2 regions of the Peribacillus sp. AS_2 genome follow, and region 2 is predicted to be linked to the other one. Evidence: a T-box and tRNA genes for the amino acid it is inferred to sense, from the RefSeq annotation. Region 2 holds a T-box; the other holds one or more tRNA genes.

Region 1 (4,132 bases), on a different contig from region 2:
GAATAAGTTTGGCTTGAAGGCCAAGACACTTGAACGCAAGAAGGGGTACATCATTTATTTGAAAGAAGCCGAAAAGATTGCCGAGTTTTTAAGTATAGTTGGCGCCCATTCAGCTTTATTAAGGTTCGAGGATGTACGGATTGTCCGTGATATGCGTAATTCAGTGAATCGGCTTGTGAATTGTGAAACAGCCAATTTGAACAAAACGATCGGGGCATCATTGCGCCAGGTTGAAAATATCCATTATATCGAGGATACGGTAGGACTTAGCATTTTACCGGATAAGCTTCGGGAAATAGCGGAGCTTAGGATAGCGTTTCAGGATATAACCTTAAAGGAACTTGGGGAAATGGTATCCGGGGGAACCATCAGTAAGTCCGGGATTAATCACCGATTGCGAAAGATTGATGAAATAGCTGACAGGCTCCGTGGGGGAGAGGCTATTGCTGCGAAAAAATAAAGCTAACAGGGGAGATCAAGATGGTGGAGAAACAAGTTGAGGTAAAATTGAAAACGGGTTTGCAAGCTCGGCCGGCGGCTCTTTTTGTACAAGAAGCTAACCGCTTTCATTCAGATGTTTTTCTTGAAAAAGAAGGAAAGAAAGTGAATGCAAAAAGTATAATGGGATTAATGAGCCTTGCCATCAGTTCTGGTGTGTCCGTGAAGTTAATCATCGAAGGACGCGATGAAAAAGAAGCATTGGAAGCATTGGAAGAGTTCGTACAGCAAGAGGGATAAAAAAGGGGATGCCTAAATGTGCATCCTTTTCTTTTATCATGGAAAAAAGGCTCCGGAAGTCGCTTATGGCGATGTCCGGAGCCTTTCTTTTGTTGCAGGATTACTTAGAGTTTTTATCATCAAGAACGCTGCGCGTGATGACTTTGTCAATCAAGCCATATTCAAGAGCTCTTTCGGAAGTCATGAAGTTATCACGTTCCGTATCTCTTTGAAGGACTTCGATAGGTTGTCCCGTACGTTCTGCCAAGATTTGGTTCAGTTTATCTTTCAAGTGAAGGATACGGCGGGCAGCAATTTCAATTTCCGTAGCTTGACCTTGAGCTCCTCCAAGTGGTTGGTGAATCATGACTTCACTGTTTGGCAATGCATAACGTTTGCCTTTTTCGCCAGCGGCCAATAGGAAAGCACCCATGGAAGCGGCCATACCGATGCATACTGTCGAAACATTAGGTTTGATATATTGCATAGTATCGTAAATGGCCATACCGGAAGTGATGCTTCCGCCAGGGCTGTTGATGTATAGAGTGATATCTTTTTCAGGATTTTCCGCTTCTAAAAATAGTAATTGAGCAACAATGGAGTTGGAAACATTATCGTCAATTGCACTTCCTAGCATAATGATCCGGTCTTTTAATAAACGGGAGTAAATATCGTAGGCACGCTCCCCACGACTTGTTTGTTCGATAACTGTAGGAATTAAATTCATGTTCATTTCCTCCTTCGATTAAGAGAATCATTTAAATTCTTTATGTATGTATGATACACTTTTTGGTCAATTTAGGTCAAACAAAACAAACCCTATTATGGATAATTTGTTCGACAATTTTCTGGCTAAGGCTCCTTCCTGATAGAATGTTTTATATATTATGCCGCACAGGGATGAATTTCCACATTACCCATAATACCCAAATGATAAAGTTTTAAACCTGATAACCCTTGCAAAGGAGGGAATTCTATCATATAATGAAGTCTGTTGAAAACATATTTTCTATTACGCCCTCGTAGTGCAACGGATAGAACGCAAGCCTCCGAAGCTTGAAATGCAGGTTCGATTCCTGCCGAGGGCATTACCAATCTTCTGCTTAATAAAGTGGGGGATTTTTTATTGGTCATTTTTAGGAGAGTTAAAATTTTTGCCGAATTTGCTCATTTTCCGTAATATTCCATCGAATCCTGTAATGTCGGTCCTGTCTTGAAAATATTCGCCCACACTATTGAAAAATGGTGATTTTTCAATAAAAGTAGTTGTTTAATTTGCGTTTCTAACATATAGTATTTAAAACAAATAAACTATTCAGAAAAAATCGTAAGCGTTTTCATGGGTTTTTGTGTAGAATTTTCTCCTGATAATGTAAAATGGAGTGGGGGAGGGATGAATCGATGAGTATGAATATGAAAGCAGGACTTTTTCAACAGCAAACATTAAAGATGGCAATGACCCAGGAGCTCATGCAAGCTATTACATTGCTGCAATACTCCTCGCAGGAGCTATCGGCTTTTTTAGAAAATAAAATGGTGGAGAACCCATTACTGTCAATAGATCAGCCAACATCTTCTTTATTTCAGCCAACTTTTGACCGCAAAAAAGGTAAACGGACTCTTAAAAATACGTATGATGCCAACTATTGGATTGAACAGATCAGTGAAGATACCATATCGCTGGAACAGCATATCATGTCCCAAGTGAATCACCAGCAGTTTTCCGGTGAGCAGCAAAAGGCAATGCTTCTATTAATTCATAACCTTGATGAAAACGGTTACTTAAGGACTCAGCTGGATGATATATGCATCCCAGGCATATCTCCGGCCGTTTTGGAAGAGTGTCTCTCGATTTTACAGGAACTCGAACCGCATGGCATCGGAGCGAGGAATCTTCAAGAGTGCCTTTTGCTCCAAGTGAAAGCAGAAGGGGAGAATCTGCTGGCAGAATCGATCATAGAAAACCATTTCCTCGATTTTGCTGAAAAGCGCTGGAAAGACCTAAGTAAGAAAATCGGTGTTACACTGAAGGAGATTCAAGAGGTCTTTGATTATGTCCAGACGTTGAACCCGCGTCCGGCATCACTCTTTTTTCAGGAAAAACCGTCTTATATAGTGCCGGATGTGGTCGTGGAAGTTCGGGATGGCATGCTGCTTGTCGGGAATTATGATGGTAACACACCCAATCTTAATGTGGATAAAGGGTATTTAAACCGAATGAAGAGCCATAAGGATCAGGGAGTTCAGCGGTTTATCCAGGATAAGTGGCAGGAATACCAATGGATCTCCAGGGGAATCCAACAGAGAAAAGAAACGATATTGAAGGTCATTCAGTGCATCGTCGAAAAACAGCCGGCGTGCTTTCATCATGGCCTGAACTATTTGAAGCCGATGACGATGAAAGAAATCGCAGACGAACTTGGCATACATGAGTCCACAGTGAGCCGGGCGGTTAAGGGGAAGTACGTACAGACACCATTTGGCACGATAGAGATGCGGATATTTTTCACTACTTCTTTACAGTCGGTCGGCCTTGATGAGGATATGTCGGGCATGCAAGCGAAAAAGAGCCTCCAGGCAGCCATCAATGGGGAAAATAAACAAAAGCCGCTTTCGGATCAAGACTTGGCAGAACGGCTGAAGGAAGAGCATGGAATTATCCTGGCACGCCGAACCGTTGCCAAGTACCGGGAACAATTAGGGATCCCTTCTTCATCTAAACGAAAAAGATATGACTGAAAAGGATGAGTGGTTTTGGAAACGAACGCGTTTGTTTTATATAGTAGGGATAAATGCCCGTTATGTGATAAAGCCAAGCAGGTACTCGAAGAAGTGAAAGTGGAGTCAGGCATAGGCTATAAGGAAATCGATATCCATACCGATGATGATTTGCTTGAGAGATTCGGGCTGATGATTCCTGTCGTTGAATGGAAAGATGAAATCGTTCAGTTCGGAAACGTTGATAAATCAGCTCTAAATAGGCTTTTGGAAAAATAATTTTTCAAATCATTTGAAGAAACATTCCGTTCCTGCTAGAATAAAATATGTAGCAGGAATATTTTTTTGTTTTAAGTGGGACAGAAAATGACTACGCGGGACGTTAAATGTCCAACTTAACTTTTTAGGAGTTTTAAATATGCGTACATTACTCGAGGTACAAAGAAAATTATTGCCCGATTTCCTTTTGGTTATGCAAAAAAGATATGATATCCTGCGTTATATCAAAATGATGCAGCCGGTTGGAAGGCGCAGTCTGTCCGTGAGCCTTAATTTGACAGAGCGGACGCTTAGAGGCGAGGTTGATTTTCTGAAAAGTCAGAACCTGGTTAACATCTTCAGCTCTGGCATGACGCTGACTGATGAAGGGATTGAAATCCTGGATAAGTTAGAAGGAATAATGCGTGAAGTAATGGGT
Region 2 (4,132 bases):
TATTCCAGTATTGCAATTGGAGGCACATCTGATAATGGTATGTGGAAAGCAAATTATAAGAAAAACTCTGATGAAACAGTTGGCGGATGGATTGGACATCTTCAACAGAAGTCTGGTGGCAAGGTCAAGATAAAAGAAGTAAGCTTTACTGATAATGGAAAAATAGTAGTGGAACATAAGGGATTTACAGAAGGAAAAAGTGAAGATGGCTCTGTTACAAAATTAAATCCGTTATCAACGGATTTTTTTATTTGGGTGATCCTCCAAAAAAAGAGCATGTGTACAAGCTGCATATTACATGGGAGAAAAAAGGACAGCCCAAGACAGATACTTTTCTTCTAAAATAAAAGAGCTTACGTTCATGCAAGGATATAGATAAATTATGGAGCCATTTTGAAACAAAATGGCTCCTTTTATAGACATGGATTACATTTTATTCGGCGTTGAAATGCCCAATAAACTTAGCGCATCCTTCAAAACGAGCGCAACGGAAAAAGCGAATGAGAGCTTCATTTGTTTCCATTCATCTTCCACTAAGATTTTCGAATGTGCATAATACTTATTGAATGCACGCGATACATGCAAGCTGAATTTCGCGATTTGTGATGGATCGGCTTGTTCAAATGATTTTTGGACAATGATCGGGTATTGCTCCAGCAGCTGGATGACTGGCCACGCATATTCGCCTAAAGCTTCATATTGGATCGCCTGCTCTTTAAAATCACCTTTTTCAAGCAAGGAGGAAATTCGCGCATATGTGTACTGTACATATGGGCCCGTTTCTCCCTCAAAATTCATCATTTGCTCTAATGAAAAATCAATATCGTTCATGCGGTTATTTTTTAAATCATTAAAGATTACCGCTCCGACACCGACTTGTCTTGCAACCAGTTCTTTCTGTTCAAGCGCTTGATTTTTTTCTTCAATATTGCGCTTTGCAGTTTCGATCGCCTCTGCCAATACATCCGCAAGCAGGACGACTTTCCCTTTACGGGTCGACATTTTCTTACCGTCTTTTAGCATCATGCCAAATGCTACGTGCTGTAAGTCTTTTGACCACTCATACCCCATTTTTTCAATGACGTTAAAGAGTTGTTTAAAGTGCAGGGATTGTTCATTTCCGACCACATAAAATGTTTTCTTTGCCTCATACTGTTTTTTGCGATACATGGCAGCAGCTAAATCACGTGTGGCATAAAGTGTCGCACCATCGGTTTTCGTAATCAAACAAGGCGGCATATCTTCCAATTGCACGACATAGGCACCTTCTGAAAGGGCAAGCAGGCCTTTTTCTTTTAGTTCCCCGACAACCGGATCCATTTTATCATTGTAAAATGCTTCGCCGGCATAGGAATCAAAACGGATGCCCAATAAATCATAAATCGTCTCGAATTCTTTTAAAGACGCATCCCTGAACCATTTCCACAATGCCCGTGCTTCCTCGTCCCCGTCTTCAAGCGACTTGAAGCTTGCGCGTGCTTGTTCATTCAATGATTCATCGGTTTCTGCTCTTTCATGGAACTTCACATAGATTTTCAATAATTCCTGAATCGGCGAAGCTTCGATTGCCTCTTTGTTTCCCCACAGCTTATACGCGACAATCAACTTACCGAATTGCGTGCCCCAATCTCCTAAATGATTGATACGCACGGCATTGTAGCCGTTTTTTTCGGCAATGTTGGCCAGTGCATTCCCTATGACCGTAGAGCGTAAGTGCCCCATGGAAAAAGGCTTGGCAATATTCGGGGAGGAATAATCAATCACGACATTTCCCTGTCCAGTCTGCATCGAACCATATTGATCCTTTTCCCTTAATATCGTTTGCAGCACGTTTTCCGTCACCATCTGTTGATTGACGAAGATATTCAGATAACCTCCCACTACGTTCACTTCTTGAATCAACGTACTGTTTAATTGTTGGGCTATTTCCGACGCAATCACCTGAGGCGATTTTTTGAATTTTTTCGCAAGAGTAAAGCACGGAAAGGCGATATCACCTAACTCCATCAATTTCGGCTTTTCCATTAATTTTTCTATTTCACTTGCTGGCATTTCATTGTTCAAAGCAGTTGAAATCAATTCTGCAATTGGTTTATTCATCGACATTTTCCCTCCTAAACAAAAAAGCCCCCGCCTCTAAATAAGAGACGAGAGCATGAATTCCCGTGGTACCACTCTAGTTGCCACAAATTGCGGCCACTTTCCATTGTTAACGAGGTGACTCCCCGATATTCCCTACTGAACGTTTCAAGAAATTTCTCCAAAGTGCGCTTCATTCATCCGACCTGCATTAGGCTCCCACCATCCCTAACTCGCTTTCCATTTCAAAATGAACTACTCTCTTCATCACAGAATTTTCAATATTATGATTTAATCCATCGTACACAATTTAAAAAAACGTGTCAACACAATTTAAGAAACAAATCCTAACCAGCCGGTAACTTCATTTTATCCTTGATCGTCGAAAAATACTTCCGTACTGTCCCAATTGTGCCGCTTTGATTGGACGGCTCAATATTGGATGGACCATCGGCTAACAGCCCTAACACTCCCATTTCCCGGCCATTATGGCTGGAAGGCCCATCAATAAGCTCTGGGGAGTATATTCGCTTGCCATCCATTATGCTGCGAATCGAGCAGGCTAACTCTTCACCCGGGTTATCCTTCAATAAATAACCACTTACATCAGCCTTTAATGCGAGTTGAAAATAACCAGTCCTTCGAAATGTCGTTAAAATGACCACTTTGCATTCAAATGACCTTAATGCCTCCGCTGCCTCAAGTCCGCTCATTACAGGCATCTCCATATCCATGATGCACACATCAGGCCGTAATTGGTGTACAAGAGCCATCGCTTCTTCTCCGTTACTGGTTTGCCCGACAATTTCTATATCTTCTTCAAGATTGAGTAGAGAACTTATTGCCTCTAATAGCATTTGCTGATTTTCTGCAATGACAATTCGAATCATTTTTAAGTTCTCTCCTTTATCGAGTTCCTTATATGAAGCAAAGACTCCCCAAATCCGAGGATTATTAAGGGAGTCTGGAATGATACATGAACGTTACAGTTCAGATTTCACTTGAGTGGGAACACTTTTTTTCGTTAAATATTTTATGTCCTTGAAACCGACGAAATTCTTGGATTCCTCATCCCATAAACGGAAACGGAGTGAGCGCAAGCTTGTCGCAAGAGTGATCGTCGGAACGTTCTCTAAAGGCTGCGTATTATTATGCGCCATTTCCAATTTATAGTTAGGCACCCTTGGACTTAAATGGTGAACATGATGGTAACCGATATTGCCGGTAAGGAACTGCATCAGTTTTGGAAGCTTATAAAAAGAACTTCCCTCCACTGCTGCCAATACATATTCCCACTCTTCATTTTCTTCAAAATAAGAGTCCTCGAATGTGTGCTGGACGTAAAACAGCCAAATGCCGATTGAACCGGAAATCATGAAAATGGAACCTTGTACCAGAAGGAACGACTGCCAGCCTACTGCCAGGCAAAGCAATGCCGCAAAAACGACGATTAATACATTCGTCAAATACGTATTATTTTTTTCCTTCTTTCTAGCACCTTTACGGTTAAATCTATTTTTAAGAAGGAAAACATAAATCGGCCCCAAACCAAACATGACCAATGGATTACGATAAAAACGATAAGCAAAACGAAGTTTAAACGGTGCAGCCAAATACTCATCTACCGTAAGGGTCCAAATATCACCTGTACCCCGCTTATCCAAATTACCGCTTGTTGCGTGATGCACTGAATGCTCATGTCCCCATTGATCAAACGGGAATAAAGTCAAAACACCCATGATCGTACCGACGATTCTATTCGCACGGCGGTCTTTGAAAAATGAATGATGCGTACAATCATGAAAAATGATGAATATTCTCGTCAAGAATCCTGCAGCAAACACAGCTGGGATTAAAGCTAACCAATAAGAAACGGAAAGACTTATATATGCTAGGTACCATAAAATGATGAACGGCCCCAAGGTATTGATGATCTGCCATATACTTTGCTTTGTCGTTGATTGTTCAAAAGGAGCAATTTGTTTTTTCAAGGATTTCGTATTTTGCAAGGTCATATTTCAATTGCACTTCCTTTTTTTTGTCGTTATCCATA

Evidence for each region. The T-box of region 2 lies ahead of argS (arginine--tRNA ligase). A T-box ahead of a tRNA ligase gene usually reads a tRNA of that ligase, here a tRNA-Arg.
Region 1: it has a tRNA-Arg gene. The T-box ahead of argS (arginine--tRNA ligase) is inferred to sense a tRNA for this amino acid. The anticodon was not compared.

The regions. Positions count from the first base shown of each region.
Region 1 covers NZ_JAPTGA010000001.1:336,865-340,996, forward strand. Annotated here, with positions in the region: gene whiA (DNA-binding protein WhiA) at 1-460, shown strand, start outside; gene OTG27_RS01580 (HPr family phosphocarrier protein) at 481-738, shown strand; gene clpP (ATP-dependent Clp endopeptidase proteolytic subunit ClpP) at 839-1,444, opposite strand; tRNA gene OTG27_RS01590 (tRNA-Arg) at 1,734-1,805, shown strand; gene rpoN (RNA polymerase factor sigma-54) at 2,119-3,456, shown strand; gene OTG27_RS01600 (glutaredoxin family protein) at 3,472-3,714, shown strand; gene OTG27_RS01605 (sugar-binding transcriptional regulator) at 3,854-4,132, shown strand, end outside.
Region 2 covers NZ_JAPTGA010000028.1:16,914-21,045, reverse strand. Annotated here, with positions in the region: gene OTG27_RS26060 (hypothetical protein) at 1-342, shown strand, start outside; gene argS (arginine--tRNA ligase) at 427-2,106, opposite strand; T-box leader at 2,141-2,359, opposite strand; gene OTG27_RS26050 (response regulator) at 2,427-2,969, opposite strand; gene desA (Delta(5) desaturase DesA) at 3,063-4,094, opposite strand.